One region of the Rhizobium sp. 9140 genome, then DNA from elsewhere that is predicted to be linked to it. Evidence: predicted binding sites of a transcription regulator. Region 1 holds the regulator's gene; each other region holds the start of a gene.
The links. Region 1 encodes LexA, which represses DNA repair genes until DNA is damaged. Its sites were predicted from a motif close to TGTTCNNNNTGTGTTCNG; they were not measured.

Region 2: GA0004734_RS03905 (YifB family Mg chelatase-like AAA ATPase) is a predicted target of LexA. The motif match lies at 2,321-2,338, and genes of this name have one in related genera.
Region 3: parE (DNA topoisomerase IV subunit B) is a predicted target of LexA. The motif match lies at 3,362-3,379, and genes of this name have one in related genera.

What each region holds. Positions count from the first base shown of each region.
Region 1 covers NZ_FJUR01000001.1:2,395,002-2,400,573, forward strand. The annotation lists tRNA gene GA0004734_RS11315 (tRNA-Cys) at 25-98, shown strand; gene GA0004734_RS11320 (hypothetical protein) at 774-1,106, shown strand; gene lexA (transcriptional repressor LexA) at 2,147-2,863, opposite strand; gene GA0004734_RS11330 (single-stranded DNA-binding protein) at 3,136-3,672, opposite strand; gene uvrA (excinuclease ABC subunit UvrA) at 3,992-5,572, shown strand, end outside.
Region 2 covers NZ_FJUR01000001.1:863,948-869,519, forward strand. The annotation lists gene GA0004734_RS03890 (hypothetical protein) at 1-460, opposite strand, end outside; gene GA0004734_RS03895 (cupin domain-containing protein) at 645-1,169, shown strand; gene gshB (glutathione synthase) at 1,297-2,256, shown strand; gene GA0004734_RS03905 (YifB family Mg chelatase-like AAA ATPase) at 2,395-3,927, shown strand; gene queC (7-cyano-7-deazaguanine synthase QueC) at 4,125-4,841, shown strand; gene GA0004734_RS03915 (hypothetical protein) at 4,964-5,233, opposite strand; gene GA0004734_RS03920 (hypothetical protein) at 5,325-5,572, opposite strand, start outside.
Region 3 covers NZ_FJUR01000001.1:2,208,718-2,214,289, forward strand. The annotation lists gene GA0004734_RS10420 (hypothetical protein) at 1-407, opposite strand, end outside; gene GA0004734_RS10425 (GNAT family N-acetyltransferase) at 631-1,089, shown strand; gene parE (DNA topoisomerase IV subunit B) at 1,118-3,238, opposite strand; gene GA0004734_RS10435 (phospholipase) at 3,384-4,280, shown strand; gene GA0004734_RS10440 (UbiA family prenyltransferase) at 4,409-5,572, shown strand, end outside.

The DNA of each region.
Region 1 (5,572 bases):
CGGTTCGTTAATTCGACCCGATGAGGCCTCGTGGCGGAGTGGTGACGCAGAGGACTGCAAATCCTTGCACCCCGGTTCAATTCCGGGCGAGGCCTCCAACGCACCTTTCATGCACCTGTAACGGCCTGAAAATGCCTGCAGTTTCTTAGGTGTGGCAATCTGGCCGCTTAAAGCTCCGTTACACGGAAATGCGGTGTGGCGATCCGTTTACTTTCTGCCCTCTCATTGCAAGACCACTCCTGGGCCTAGCTCGATACCAGCGGTGGCTCGGGCTACGCAGTGTTCGCTTGGCGAACAGCAGCATACTCGGCCATCGCTCGCCGTCTTCCACCTGAACACTATGGTCTAGTGTGATCTTCAACGACACGCACGGTGGACGCAGCGTATTTGTTCTGGCAAAAGGGGCTCGGACGCGACTGCCGTTAATTCAAGAACGGGGTCGGGCGACAGATTGACGTCACGTCGTTGCCACGAGATCACGGCGGCCGTCCAGTTTGCATTCTCCGAACGTAGGCGAGCGCTGCCAGTCAGTGGAACGCCGCAGATTTCGAAATGAATGCGCTGCGCAATCTTTACATCTGTTTGGCGTGCAAGATAACGGCCGAACTGCTGCATGAATGATGGTGAGAACGCGCATTCGGAAATTGCAGCACGTTTGAACAGCGCTCGTCTGTTTATCAAACGTCCACAATCCAGTTGAATCCGACAAGAGACTCGGTAATATCCCTTCATCGTCAATCCATTGGCGACATATTAGATTTACGGGGGGAACAATGAAAATCACTACGACAGGCGCGATTATCATCAGCGCCATTTTTATGTCCGGGGCAGCGCAGGCCGAGGATCTTGTGTTCACATTGAAGAACAGCACGACATCCGTTCTCACGCGATTCTACACGTCACCTGTCGGTGTTAGTGATTGGGAGGGAGACGTGTTCGGCGAGCAGGTTCTCAATCCCGGTGAGACAATCGAGCTCACGATTGCAGACGGTAGAGACGTTTGTAACTACGACATGCGTTTCGAATTCGAAGAGGGTTCAGATCTCGCAACGACGGAGGACAAGCAAAATTTATGCGAAATGGGGTCCTACACCATCCACGAATGATGAGCCCGATGTTCGAATAACGCCTTTAATATATCGGAGTAGCTGGCCGACATGCCCGGATATTACAGCGAGCTAGCTGCTCCGACAGTCGTCAACAGGACACTGTTTCCCAGATCGTTGTTTGCATATTTGATCACAAGTATACTGAGGACGGATGCAAGCATCCCGACAAAAATCATTCTCATAATGACGTCCTTATCGCATAAGAATGCGCGTTTCTCGTAAATAGGCTGTAAGCAACACCAAAAAAAGCGAATTGAAATCTCTAACCCGACCGTAATTCGGCAAGGCAGAGATTTGATTGGTTTTTACCTGCCACCGCTTCACCCGGACTAGAAAACCAAGTAGTTTCTGTGTCGGCTACAAACAGTCTTTTGCCAAATCCGGAACTTCGTCTGGGGTTGTGCATACTCACAACATCGCACCTCCCACAAAGCCACCTTCCTAAAGGTCAAAAATGACTGCCCGAAATATTTGCAATATTCCAGACATGCTCGCCTCCGCTGTGTTCACCCGGTAAACGCCGGCCTGTCCATGCAGTTCCATAGACTTTCACGTGCAGATATCGTTAAAGCTGGCAAGCCTCAGAACTGAACGCGTTCCGCCTAATTGTTTACGAACAGGACGACAGGTGGCGCAAATTTCCGGCCGGTTGGTAACTTAATAAATGACGAAGATTTGCTCAGATCTCACACCACGAGATTTCATGAGCCACCAATGACCCCTTCGTCATCCCCTACTGGATGCGGCATCCAGCGACGTCACGTCCGCGCGCTCAAACGTGTCTCCTCATCTCACGGACGTCAGGTAGCCAAGCTCCGGCTCAAGGCCGGACTGACAAGGAGGCTGATGGCTCAACCCTCAAATCTTCCATTTGCAAAATGTGACGGTTACGATTTTGTCTGTTGTCGCCGGGACAGTCATCAACCAGGACCGTGGAAAACCTGAACCTTAACAAGCACGCTGCAAAAGCTCCATATGCAGGAACCTAAGGACAACAAGACTTCGATCAATCCTCCCGATGGCGACGTCCTCGCCTCTTACTGGTAACGGCGAATCAAGCCGACGAGCTTTCCCTGCACCTTCACGCGTTCTGGGCCGAAAATTCGTGTCTCATACGCTGGATTGGCTGCTTCAAGAGCAACAGAGGCGCCCTTGCGGCGGAAACGCTTAAGGGTCGCTTCCTCGTCATCCACGAGGGCAACGACGATCTCACCGGGGCTGGCACTGTTGGCATTCCGGATGATCACGGTGTCACCGTCCAGAATACCCGCTTCGATCATCGAGTCGCCTCGGACTTCCAAAGCGTAGTGCTCGCCATTGCCGATCATAAAGGCGGGAACGGAGATATCGTGCGTATTGTTCTGGATGGCGGAAATCGGGACGCCCGCGGCAATGCGCCCCATCACCGGAACCGACACGCTATTGTCGTTGCCAACCTCAGCCGCTGACTTCAGCGCATTGTCAGGTGCGGAGCTTCCCCTGCTTCCTTGGATCACGCTCGGCGAAAAACCGCGCTTGGGCGGGACTGCCGCCAGATACGCGTCAGGCAGCTTGATGACCTCAAGCGCTCGTGCCCGGTTGGGCAGGCGCCGGATGAATCCGCGCTCTTCAAGGGCCGTGATCAGCCGGTGAATGCCGGACTTGGACGCGAGATCCAGTGCATCCTTCATTTCATCGAATGAGGGGGGAACACCCGATTCCTTCATGCGCTCATGAATGAAAATCAACAGTTCCTGTTGCTTGCGGGTCAGCATAATCAATCGACTCCAGAGTCACGAAACAAAGCAAGAACAGTGTTATATGTTCCTCATGTGTTCTGCAAGTGGCATTGTGGTTAAACCACATCTGGAAGGATCAACAGCGGGCGCTCGTCGTAAGCGTTGCTTTTGAACTCCACGAAAAGAGGAACTGTTGGCGACGCACAACCTCCCTCAGCTTCACAATAGCAACGCCGCCATGAGCTTACCCATGACGGCGCGAAAGAGACATCGAATTTAGGTATCAACCCGCGGCAACCTTGCGCGAATCAGAACGGGATATCGTCATCCAGGTCGCGAGAGAAGCCGCCGCTTGATCCGCCGGTGCTACCCGATCGGGCACCCGAGGACTGGGCGGGGCGATCGTAATCGTCGCCGTAGTTTGCCCCACCGCTTCCGCCACCATATTCCGAGCTGCCACGGCTTCCGCCACCGCCACCGCTGCCTCCACCATCGCGACCGTCAAGCATCGTCAGCGTCGAGTTGAAGCCCTGGAGCACCACTTCCGTGGAGTAACGGTCGTTTCCGTCCTTGTCCTGCCACTTGCGGGTCTGCAGCGCACCCTCCAGATACAGCTTGGCGCCCTTCTTTACATATTGCTCTACGACCTTGCATAGGCCTTCGTTGAAGACCACGACGGTGTGCCACTCCGTTTTCTCGCGCCGCTCACCGGAGTTCCGGTCACGCCAGCTTTCGGATGTCGCGATGCGCAGGTTTGCGATCGGCTTGCCATCCTGTGTCCGCCGAATCTCCGGGTCCGCCCCGACGTTGCCGATGAGGATCACCTTGTTGACGCTACCAGCCATCTTTTTCCCTGTCTCCTAAAAGCGGCTCAACGATCCGCATCGTGTGCCAAGTCTACGCTGTTGAACGCGGCATTTCGCCCTCGGCCAGCAGCAATCCACAACAGTTTACAAATTTGTTCTTTATTTGTTCTATGTCTTGGGTATGATCCTGTCAAGCGAGGCCTTTCCAGGCCGCAGAGGGGATCACAGACTGGGGTTTGTTGTGACAACAGACAGCGGTTCACCGCGACAAAGGAATAGCGGTTTCCCGAAAACACGCCTCGACATATGAAGTAATGATCTTAAGTAAGGGCTTCGTCCCCAAGCAGAGCGTCCGACCATGAGCGAATTCAAGACCATTTCGATCCGCGGTGCGCGGGAGCACAATCTGAAGGGCGTCGATCTCGATCTGCCGCGCAACAAGCTGATCGTGATGACGGGCCTCTCCGGCTCCGGGAAGTCGTCGCTCGCATTCGATACGATCTATGCCGAAGGGCAGCGCCGCTACGTCGAGAGCCTTTCGGCCTATGCCCGACAGTTCCTCGAGATGATGCAGAAGCCGGACGTCGATTTGATCGAAGGCCTGTCGCCGGCGATTTCCATCGAGCAGAAGACGACGTCGAAAAATCCGCGCTCGACGGTGGGAACGGTCACCGAGATTTACGACTACATGCGCCTTTTGTTTGCGCGCGTTGGCGTGCCCTATTCGCCGGCGACAGGTCTGCCGATCGAGAGCCAGACGGTCAGTCAGATGGTCGATCGCGTTCTAGGGATGGAGGAAGGTGCGCGCCTATACATTCTCGCGCCGATGATCCGAGGGCGAAAGGGCGAGTACAAGAAAGAACTCGCGGAGCTCATGAAGAAGGGCTTTCAGCGCGTCAAGGTGGATGGTCAGTTCTACGAGATTGCCGATGTTCCCGCGCTCGACAAGAAGTACAAGCATGACATCGATGTGGTCGTCGACAGATTGGTGGTGCGCGGCGATATCGCGGCAAGACTTGCGGACAGTCTGGAGACCTCACTGCGGCTTGCGGATGGCTTGGCGATTGCGGAATTTGCCGACAAGCCGCTGCCGGAGAAGGAGACATCCGCCGGCGGTTCCGCCAACAAATCGCTGAACGAGACGCATGAGCGCGTGCTGTTCTCGGAAAAGTTTGCCTGCCCCGTTTCCGGCTTCACGATTTCGGAGATCGAGCCCCGACTGTTTTCGTTCAACAATCCCTTCGGCGCCTGCCCGACCTGCGATGGTCTCGGCAGCCAGCAGAAGATCGATGAGGCGCTGATCGTGCCGGAGCATGATCGAACGCTGAAGAACGGTGCGATCGCCCCCTGGGCCAAATCCTCCTCCCCCTATTACAATCAAACTTTGGAAGCGCTCGGCAGGGCGTTTAACTTCAAGTTGAGCAACACTTGGGCTGAACTGTCGGACTCTGCGAAGAAGGCGATCCTGCGCGGCACGGACGACAAGATCGTCTTTCAATATGCGGACGGCGCGCGCTCCTACAACACCACGAAGACGTTCGAAGGCATCGTTCCCAATCTTGAGCGGCGCTGGAAGGAAACCGAGTCGGCCTGGGCGCGTGAGGAAATCGAGCGCTATATGTCGGCGGCCCCCTGCCCCGCCTGCAAGGGCTTCAGGCTGAAGCCCGAAGCGTTGGCGGTCAAGATCGATCGCCTTCATATCGGCGAGGTCACGAACATGTCGATCCGTGTTGCGCGCGACTGGTTCGAGGATCTGCCTGTGCGTCTGACGGACAAGCAGAACGAGATCGCCGTCCGTATCCTGAAAGAGATCCGTGATCGGCTGCGATTCCTGAACGATGTCGGGCTGGATTATCTGAGCTTGTCACGAAATTCCGGGACGCTGTCGGGTGGCGAGAGCCAGCGCATCCGGCTCGCCTCGCAGATCGGTTCCGGCTTG
Region 2 (5,572 bases), 1.5 Mb from region 1:
TCTTGACCTCGCCGAGTTCCGCGCTCTCGATGTGCAGCGGCATGAACGGCGGTTCCTGGATGGCCGCATTGACGATGCGCGTCACGTAGCATCCGGCAAAGACGCGCTCCTTGCCGTCCTTGTCCACCGAGCGGACGGCGACGGGAACCGGCGCGTAGAGGCTGCCCGCCGCACCTTCCTGCGTCACGACGCCCGTCGTCACCTCGACCTCGACCGTGTTCCTGTAGCCCTGCACGAAGCTCGCATAGTCGCCGGCCGGCGGCTTGTCGCCGAAATAGGCATAGGCGCGCGCAAATTCCTTCCGCTCGATCGCGTTGTAGAGCGACCGGACGAGTTTCGCGCCGTCCGAACGATCGTCCACATAGGGTGCGTCCTGCGCGAATGCGGCCGGCGGCAACGTGAAGGTTCCGGTGAGCAAAGCGGCGGAAAGGGCGAGGGAGGCGAAGGCGCTGTGATGCATGGAGGGTCCCCGTGACGATGTCGCATCATCAATGGATGATGCCGCATCTTTAAGCCATCGACATGCGGCAAATTGACGACGACCTGTTTGCAATCGCTCAAATGCAAGCAATCCCTTCAATTCTGTCTTCGTGTCTTTTCGCTAATGTCCCTTTCAGGACAGGATCGATACCCGAGGGGATGACATGGCGCTGAAGATGCTTTTTGCGGAATTGATGGCGGTAGCCGTGCGGATCACGCCCGCTGCGCCGAGGCTCTTGCCGGTGAAACAGGTGGCCCGCAAGCAAGCGATGGTCGCATCGCCCGCGATGGACCTGCCCATGCTGCCGGCTCCGATCAATCCGGACTGGATCGTCGCCGGCGCGCCCGTCGCCCGTCTGGCAGAACATTCGCGCAGCCATGACGATGCCGCCGTGACCGCCATGTGGGACTGCACGGCCGGCGAGTTCAACTGGTATTTCGGCTGGGACGAGACGGTCGTCATCCTAGAAGGCGAGGTGCATGTGACGGCCGAGGACGGCACCGAAACGGTGCTGCGCGCCGGCGACATCGGCTTCTTCAACGGCGGCACCTGGGCGAACTGGCGCATCGAGACCTATGTCCGCAAGATCGCCTTTTGCCGCAAGAAGTTCCCCGAGCCCGTCGTCATGGCCTACCGCCTGCGCGACATGCTGCGTGGCGAAGCCCCCAAGGCGGCGCTTGCCGCCTGAGGCAGGCGTCTCGAACACGGCGACTTTCGCAGAAATGCGCGGCGTTCTGCCGTTGCGTTTGGCCAGCCGGCGTCTTACGTCATGAGGCCCGCCGGAGAAGAGGCGGGTCGATGACCGAGGGAAGACAATGGCAGCCACCAGGACGGCACTCCGGAATGTCGCGGTTCAGATGGACCACGTCTCCACCATCAATATTGCGGGCGATTCGACCTTTGCGATGAGCCTCGAGGCGCAGAACCGCGGCTACAGGCTGTTTCACTACACGCCGGACCGGCTGTCCCTGCGGGACGGGCAGGTTTACGCCACCGCGCAACAGATGACCCTGCGCGATGTGAAGGGCGATCATTTCACGCTCGGCGAGCCCGAGCGGCTGGATCTTTCCACCATGGACGTGGTGCTCCTGCGGCAGGATCCGCCCTTCGACATGGCCTACATCACCTCGACGCATCTGCTGGAGCGCATTCACCCGAAGACGCTGGTGGTGAACGACCCCGCCTGGGTGCGCAACTCGCCGGAAAAGATCTTCGTCACCGAATTTCCGGACCTGATGCCGAAGACGCTGATCACGCGCGACCCGGCCGAGATCGCGAAATTCCGCGAGGAGATGGGCGATATCATCCTGAAGCCGCTTTACGGCAATGGCGGCGCCGGCGTGTTCCACTCCACCCGCGACGACCGCAACATGTCCTCGCTTCTCGAAATGTTCGGGCAGATGTTCCGCGAACCCTTCATCGCGCAGGAATACCTGCCGGCGGTGCGCAAGGGCGACAAGCGCATCATTCTCGTCGATGGCGAACCCGTCGGCGCCATCAACCGCGTGCCGGCCGAACACGATGCCCGCTCCAACATGCATGCGGGCGGCAAGCCCGAGCCGACCGAACTGACGGCACGCGAGAGGGAGATCTGCGCCCGCATCAGCCCGGCCCTGCGCGAACGCGGCTTTCTCCTCGTGGGCATCGACGTCATCGGCGACGTCATGACCGAGATCAACGTGACGTCTCCGACCGGCATCCGCGAGGTCAGGAACTTCGGTGGCGCCAATATCGCCGGCCTGCTCTGGGACGCGATCGAGCGCAAGCGCGGCTGATAAACCGGCCGGGTTGCAATGTTTGCAACCACGCCGACATGGTCGATTGCAATCGTTCCGCCAATGTTCTTGTTTTATTCCGACCGCTGTTGTATGTGAGGAAAGTCTCATAAGGGCATCGATTGGAGTGGCGGGAATATGGTGGCACGGGTCAGCACGGTGGCGTTCCAGGGCATCGAGGGCGTTCTGGTCGATGTGCAGGTCATGGTCGCGCCCGGCAAGGTCGGTGTTCAGATCGTCGGCCTGCCGGACAAGGCTGTGGCCGAAAGCCGGGAACGGGTGCACGCGGCCCTTCACGCTTCCGGCCTGTCGCTGCCGCCCAAACGCGTGACGATCAATCTCGCCCCCGCCGACCTGCCGAAGGAGGGCAGCCATTTCGACCTCGCGATCGCGCTCGGGCTGATGGCGGCGCTCGGCGCCATTCCGTCGGATGCGCTGGCGGACTACGTCGTCATCGGCGAACTGAACCTCGACGGCACGATCGCGGCCGTTGCCGGCGCGCTGCCCGCCGCCATCGCTGCGAACGCCATCGGCAAGGGCCTTATCTGCCCGGCCGATAGCGGGCCGGAAGCGGCCTGGGCCGGTGCCGGGATCGATATTCTCGCGCCCCGCAGCCTGATCGCGCTTGCCAACCATTTTCGCGGCACGCAGGTGCTCACCCGGCCGGAACCGGCCATCCGCGCGACGGCGGCCAACTTGGCCGATCTCGCCGACATCAAGGGGCAGGAGAGCGCCAAGCGCGCGCTGGAAGTGGCGGCGGCCGGAAACCACAATTTGCTGATGGTCGGCCCGCCCGGCTCGGGCAAGTCGATGCTGGCATCGCGCCTGCCCTCCATCCTGCCGCCGCTGTCGCCAGGCGAGCTGCTGGAGGTCTCGATGATCCACTCCATCGCCGGGCAGTTGCCGGGCGGCAAGCTATCGGATCGCCGCCCGTTCCGCACCCCGCATCACTCCGCCACCATGGCGGCGCTTGTCGGCGGCGGGCTGCGCGCCCGGCCGGGCGAAGCGTCGCTCGCCCATAACGGCGTGCTGTTCCTCGACGAGTTCCCGGAGTTCACGCCGCAGGCGCTGGACGCGCTGCGCCAGCCGCTCGAAACCGGCGAGTGCATCATCGCGCGCGCCAATCACCGCGTCAGCTATCCCGCCTCTATCCAGCTGGTCGCCGCCATGAACCCGTGCCGCTGCGGCATGGCGGGGGAGCCGGGCCACAGCTGCGCGCGCGGGCCGCGTTGCGCCGGCGATTATCAGGCCCGCATCTCCGGCCCGCTGATGGACCGGATTGACATCCGCATCCATGTTCCCGCGGTGTCCGCAGCCGACCTGATCCGCCCGGCGACGGCCGAAACCAGTGCTGTCGTCGCGGCGCGCGTGGCCCATGCGCGGGCGCTCCAGATCGACCGCTTCATCGCCTTCGGCATGCCGAAGATCACCTCCAACGCGCGCTGTACCACGTCGATGATCGAGACGCTGGCCGAACCCGATGCCGGCGGCCTCCAGCTTCTGCGCGAGGCGGCCGAACGGATGACGTTTTCCGCACGCGCCTACCACCGCGTCCTCAAGGTCGCCCGGACGCTGGCCGACCTCGACGCCCGCCCGACGGTCGGCCGCATCCACATCGCCGAAGCCATCTCCTACCGTATCGCCGGAGATCGCATGACCAGTGCCGCGTGAGGAGAGCGGCGGCGGCAGCGGGATCGTTTCAGTGACCGGAATGCCATTCAAGAACGCAGGCCTTGGAAAAACATGAGACGCGCGAACTTTATCCCCGCGGGAAAATGCGGCAGTGTACGCTTGTCGAGGACAGCGCAGTTGCGCCACGTCCAATGCCGGTCGCAGCCCCACCCGGTCAAAACAAGGGAACGCTTTTCATGAAAACGCTCGTCGTCTGCTCCGGCGGACTGGATTCCGTCACGCTCGCCCATCACGTGGCGCGCAACCATCATCTCGCCGGTCTCGTGTCCTTCGACTATGGCCAGCGTCATCGCCGGGAGCTGGACTTCGCGGCCGAGGCGGCGCGGCGGCTCGATGTGCCCCATCATCTCATCGACATCGGGCCGATCGGCGCGCATCTGACCGGCTCGGCGCTGACGGACGATATCGCGGTGCCGGACGGGCATTATGCAGAGGAGACGATGAAGGCGACGGTGGTGCCGAACCGCAATGCCATCATGCTCACGATCGCCTTCGGCCTCGCTGCGGCACAGAAGCTCGATGCCGTCGCGGTCGCGGTGCATGGCGGCGACCACTTCATCTACCCCGATTGCCGGCCCGATTTCATCCGGTCGTTCCAGACCATGCAGAACCACGCGCTGGACGGCTATGCCGCGGTGACGCTCTACGCACCCTATGTCGAACGCTCGAAAGCCGACATCGTGACGGACGGTGCCGAAAACGGCACGCCGTTCGCGCGGACATGGTCCTGCTACAAGGGCGGGGAGGTGCATTGCGGTCGGTGCGGCACCTGCGTGGAACGACGCGAAGCCTTTCATCTTGCCGGCGTCGCGGACCCCACGCCCTACGAGGATGCCGATTTCTGGCGAGAGGCCTGCGGGGTCGGGCGGTTCGTGGCGCAAGAGGTCCGCTGACGTTCGGAGAATTTCCGGCCGAAGCGGGATCGCTTCGGCGTCGGACGATGCGGCAAAACAACTGCGCCCGTCAAAACGGGAACCGCAGTGATGCCGTTCCCGCCCCGTCGTCTCGGGTCGGATCACTGAAGCGTCGGCGGCTCGTCGTCTCCGAAGAAGGAGCGGATGCCTTCGCGGGCGACGGTCGCGAGAAACTCGTCGAAGGCTTCGCGGTCGGTCGGGAAGGGGTCTTCCCACTCGGTCACGTCCTCTTCCTGCGTCAGCACCAGCATCTGCCAGTCGAGATTCGTGCCGGCCGGTCGCGAGATATCGACCAGAACGGTCACGCCGTCTTCGGTGAACTCGCCGGACAGTTCCGAATACTCCATTTCCGGTTCATTATCGTTCGACATCGGTCCTCGCCACTCTCAATCCTGTCATCATCCTACCGCAACGTCGCGGGAAGGATATGCTGCCGCGTATGTCCTTCGGGACATCCATATGTCAAATGCCGCCCGGCACCGTCGCGATCGACGGATCGGCAACCGCCGCCAGCATCTCGATGTCGCGGGTCCGGATCTCCGGCGTGACCTCGCTTTGCCGGATCGAGAACCACGCCTTCAACGCATCGACAGCACCGCCATGCGGCTGCGGATAGGACGGAAGACCCAGAACCCATCCGCGCAGGATGTCGCGGTCCGTCCGTCCCTTTTCATATTGCTGCTGCATGCGCCGAACGGCGGCCGTCAGAT
Region 3 (5,572 bases), 190 kb from region 1:
ATCTTCTGCGTGTCCGGCAACACGCCGCGGATCATTGCGTAAGCCCGCTGGGGTAGCGGCTGACGCTCTCCAGAGGCGGCATCGGCCGGATGTGGAGCGGGTGGTGCGTTCGCAGATGCTGCTGTCGGGAGGGATGCCGGCGAGGGCGTGGAGGCGAGCGGGGGTGTGGAAGGAGCGACGGTGTCGTTTTCCGCTGCCGTTGCAATCGATGCGTCCACGGTCTTCTCGCACATGGCGACGATCACCGGATAACTGGCATTCGAATAGGCGGGGAGCTTTCGCTGGGATTGGTCGTCGCAGGCGGCCACCGTTTCCCATGAGCCCTTTACCGTATCGACGTAATGGCACTGGCTGACGCTGTCGTCACATCCGAGAATCGTCATCACGACAAGCGCTGCAGTCACCATGATCTGTTCTCTCTCCTGTTTCGAAGACGATGGTAAACAAATCGTAGCTCGGAATTATGGCGCGAACATCCCAGCGGTCATCGATTTCGTTTTGGCTTCACCGCAGCACGCACAAGCCGTCATCGTACCCTCTGGATCGCTGTCAGAATCGGTATAGAAACAGCTGAAGCAGCTTTTGCTGCTCTTCACCTTGCAGATTCTCTTTCTCAGGAAACGAAGCCAAGTGACTCTGGACATTCGAAAAGAACCCCCGCGTCAACCTGACGTCATCGATCTTCTCAACCAGTCGGACGCCTACGCCCAGTCGCTTTACCCGGCGGAGAGCAACCATCTGGTCGATCTTGAGACGCTGGAAAAGCCGGAAGTCTCGTTTCTCGTCGCGCGGCATGACGGCGCCATCATCGGCTGCTGCGCGCTGGTGGCGGCCGGTGATGGCAGCGGCGAGATCAAGCGGATGTTCGTCGACCCGAAGGCGCGTGGCATGCGCGCAGGACGGTCTCTCCTGGACGCGATCGAGCAGACCGCGCGGGACACCGGACTGACGACGGTCCGGCTCGAAACCGGGATCTACCAGCCGGAAGCCATCAGTCTTTACCGCAAGGCGGGCTACCGCGACATCGAGCCGTTCGGAAGCTACAAGCCCGATCCGCTCAGCCTTTTCATGGAAAAGATCGTCGCCTGATCAAAAGGGACGGACACAACGTTGCCGATCAGATGTCGAGGTTTTCGGCGAAGACAGCCCGTTCCTGGATGAAGCGGAAGCGGGCTTCCGGTTTGGTTCCCATGAGATTGTCCACAGCGTCGCGCGTTCCCTCGAAATCGACATCATCGATGGAGACCTTGAGGAGCGTGCGCTTTGCCGGATCCATCGTCGTTTCTTTCAACTGCGCCGGCATCATCTCGCCAAGGCCCTTGAAGCGTCCGATCTCGACCTTGCCGCGGCCGGTAAATTCCTTCTCCATCAGCTCGACCCGGTGGATGTCGTCACGCGCATAGAGCGTCCTCGTCCCCTGCGTCATGCGATAAAGCGGGGGCACCGCGAGATAGAGATGACCGCCGCGAATCAGTTCCGGCATTTCCTGATAGAAGAAGGTGATCAGCAGCGAGGCGATATGCGCTCCGTCCACGTCGGCATCGGTCATCACGATGACGCGGTCGTAGCGCAGGTCTTCCTGACGATATTTCGACCGCGTGCCGCAACCGAGCGCCTGCACGAGATCGGAGATCTGCTGGTTTGCGCCCAGCTTTTCGCGACCGGCGCTGGCGACGTTGAGGATCTTGCCGCGCAGCGGCAGGATCGCCTGGTTGGAGCGGTTGCGCGCCTGCTTGGCCGAGCCACCGGCCGAATCGCCTTCGACGATGAACAGTTCGGCACCCAGTGCCGAGTTCTGCGAGCAATCGGCAAGCTTGCCCGGCAGGCGCAGCTTGCGCACCGCGCTCTTGCGGGTCACTTCCTTTTCCTTGCGGCGTCGGACGCGCTCGTCTGCGCGCTCGATCACCCACTCCAGAAGCTTTGCCGCTTCCTGCGGATTGCCGGCGAGGAAATGGTCGAACGGATCGCGGATCGCGTTCTCGACGATGCGCTGCGCCTCGACCGTCGCGAGCTTGTCCTTGGTCTGACCGACGAACTCCGGCTCGCGGATGAACACGGACAGCATGCCGGCGGCGGAAATCATCACGTCGTCCGTGGTGACGATCGCCGCGCGCTTGTTCTGCGTCAGCTCCGCATAGGCCTTGAGACCCTTGGTCAGCGCGATGCGCAGGCCCGCTTCATGCGTCCCGCCCTCGGGCGTCGGAATGGTGTTGCAATAGGAGTGGACGACCGAATCGCCGCCATACCACGTCACGGCCCATTCGAGCGCGCCATGGCCGCCGGTCTTTTCCGTCTTGCCGGAGAAGATCTCGCGCGTCACCGTGAACTCGGAACCCATCGTCGCCTTGAGGTAATCCTTCAAGCCGCCGGGAAAGTGAAAGACCGCCTTGTCAGGCGTGTCCGTTCCCTCGACCAGCGCCGGATCGCACGACCAGCGGATCTCGACGCCACCGAAGAGATAGGCCTTGGAGCGGGCCATGCGGAAGAGCCGTGCCGGTTCGAACTTGGCGTGGGGGCCGAAGATTTCCGGGTCGGGATGGAAACGCACGCGGGTGCCGCGCCGGTTCTGTACGTCGCCCAGTTCCTCAAGGCCGCCCTGCGGGATGCCGCGAGAGAAACGCTGGCGATAGAGCCGCCGGTTGCGCGCGACTTCCACTTCCAGCACATCGGACAGTGCGTTGACGACCGACACGCCGACGCCATGCAGACCGCCGGATGTCTCGTAGACCTTGCTGTCGAATTTTCCGCCGGCATGGAGCACGGTCATGATCACTTCGAGCGTCGACTTGCCCGGAAATTTCGGATGGTTCTCGACCGGGATGCCGCGACCATTGTCGGTCACCGCGAGGCACCCTTCGGCGTCGAGATGGACGTCGATAAAATTGGCGTGGCCCGCCACGGCTTCGTCCATCGAGTTGTCGATGACTTCGGCGAACAGATGGTGCAACGCCTTCTCGTCCGTGCCACCGATATACATGCCGGGGCGACGGCGGACCGGCTCGAGGCCTTCAAGAACTTCGATAGCAGACGCGTTGTAATCGCCCGTGTCGGCCTTCAGCTGAGAGGCGGGGGTTCCCGGAGCACGCGTGGCTGCTTTCGGTTCCTCTGCCTTCGCCGGGGCGCCGGGTTTTGCATCCGCTGCCTTACCGGCAGACGACGTCGGGTCGAGCGTCTTCGGCTCGGAGGGCTTCCGGGGAGCGGGCGGTGTGTTCGCGAAAAGGTCGTTGCTGTCCGTCATCTGGTGCGTCAAACGTCTTTCGATGTGTCGGCTGATCCTGTAGGTCGGGCATCGCCTGTCCGTCGTCTGCCCGCCTCTTCATACAAGGGCCGGCCGTCCGGCGAAAGAGCCAAGCGCGCCAAAGAGATCAAAAAGGGAACAAGACATGGCCCGGTCCACACTTTCTTTGAAACGCATCGCCGCATCGCGCGCTCTTGCCCTGGTTTTTGCCCTTGCCATGGGCTTCACCGAGGCGGGCGCTGCGACGTTGAAGCCGTTCAAGGACGACCTTTTCGGATATGGTCGCATTCTGGAATCACGCGACGACGGAAACTGGCTGACGGTAGACTACGACGAGATGCGTGACATCAATGGCCGGGACGAGATCCCCGAACGACGCGTCAAGCGGCCCTATGTCTCTCTGGGAATCAAGCGCGTGCAGGCGAACGAGACCGTCGATATTGGCGGGCGCGGGCTCGATGTGTTCCGGGTGGGCGCACCGGAGAATGCCGCCTTCACGGTGATCTTCATTCACGGTCGCGGCGGCGACCGGCGGCTGGGCGCAAACGACTACTCCTTTGGCGGCAACTTCAATCGGCTAAAGAACCTCGCCGTGGAAAACGGCGGCGCCTATTACGCGCCAAGTGCCCGCTCTTTCGATACGGATGGCGCTGCGGATATTGCCGGGCTGATCGATGCGCTGGCGCGTCGTTCTCCCGGTCGCCCGATCATCCTGTCCTGCGCGTCGATGGGCAGCTTCCTCTGCTGGGGCGTCACGCGAAATGCCGCGGCGGTCAAGCAACTCTCGGGGATGATGATCATGGGCGGGGCGACCGATCCCGACTTCGGCAAGAGCGCGGCCTTCGCTCGCAAGATGCCCATGTTCTTCAGCCATGGCAGCGCGGATGGCACGTACAAAGCGGAGGATCAGGCTGCACTCTACGGGCGTCTGAGGAAGGGCGGCTACCCCACGCGCTTCGTCCTGTTCCAGACAGGCACGCACGGAACGCCGGTGAGGATGACAGACTGGCGGGATGCCATCAATTGGATCCTTTCGCGATAGATGCAACCTGAGCGATTTTCCCTTCATTAACCACCGATTGAAGTCCCAACCCTTTTGCAGGTCGTGTTCGTCTTTCGGAAAGCACGGCGTGACAGTCTCCCGGCAGTTGAAAAAACCGGGGTGCAATCATGGATGCGCGAACCGACACACGGCTTGTTCCGCTTTGCGTCGATTTGGATGGTACGCTTGTCGCAGCCGATACGCTGTGGGAAGGCGTCGCCGTCGTCCTGTTTCGCAATCCGCTGATGCTGTTCGCGCTCGTCGTCTGGGCGTTGCGGGGCAAAGCGCATCTCAAACACGAGGTCGCAGCCCGATCCGGACGCACGGGTGGCGACTGGCCCTATCGCCCCGAGGTGATGGAGCGGCTGCAGCGGGAGCGGGCGAGCGGCCGCGACATCGTCCTCGTCACCGGCGCCGCCGAACGGGTGGCGCTGGATGTCGCAGCCCATGCAGGCATCTTCACCGGCGTGCTGCATTCCTCATCCACCCACAACCTCACAAGCCATCGCAAGCGCGAGGAACTGGTCGCACGCTATGGCGAGGCCGGGTTCGACTACATGGGCAACAGCCGGGATGACGTGGCCGTGTTCGATGCCGCCCGCACGGCCATCGTCGTCGCACCGGATCGCGCAGCGGAAACATGGCGCCGCCGACATGGTGCCGAGCGTCTTGAGACCGGCACGATCGGTATCAAGGACACGCTGAAGTCCATTCGTATCCATCAATGGGCGAAGAATATTCTGATCGCCGTGCCGATGGCGCTGGATCATGACATCCTCCAGCAAGAAGCGCTGATCAACACGATCCTCGCCTTCTTTGCCTTCAGCTTCCTCGCCTCTGCGGTCTATGTCATCAACGACATCTCGGACCTGACGAATGACCGCCGCCATCCGAAGAAGCGGTTCCGGCCGCTGGCGAGCGGGCGCATGTCCGTCCCGACCGGCCTGGCACTCGCTGCAAGTCTCCTCATCGCCTCCGGCGCGCTGACGATGACGATGCCAGGAAACTTCATTCTGACACTTGGAATTTACCTCGCAATTACCACGGCGTACACATTTTTCCTAAAGCGGAAACTGCTGGTAGACGTCTTCACGCTGGCGGGCCTTTACACGATCCGCATCGTCGCAGGTGCGACGGCGACGGGAACGGAGCTTTCCTTCTGGCTTCTCGCCTTCTCGATCTTCTTCTTCCTCAGCCTTGCGCTGGTGAAACGCTATGTCGAGCTGGACGAGCATGGCGGCGAAGCCGGTGCGCAGGTTCCGGGGCGCGGCTATATGCAGGTCGATTTCGAG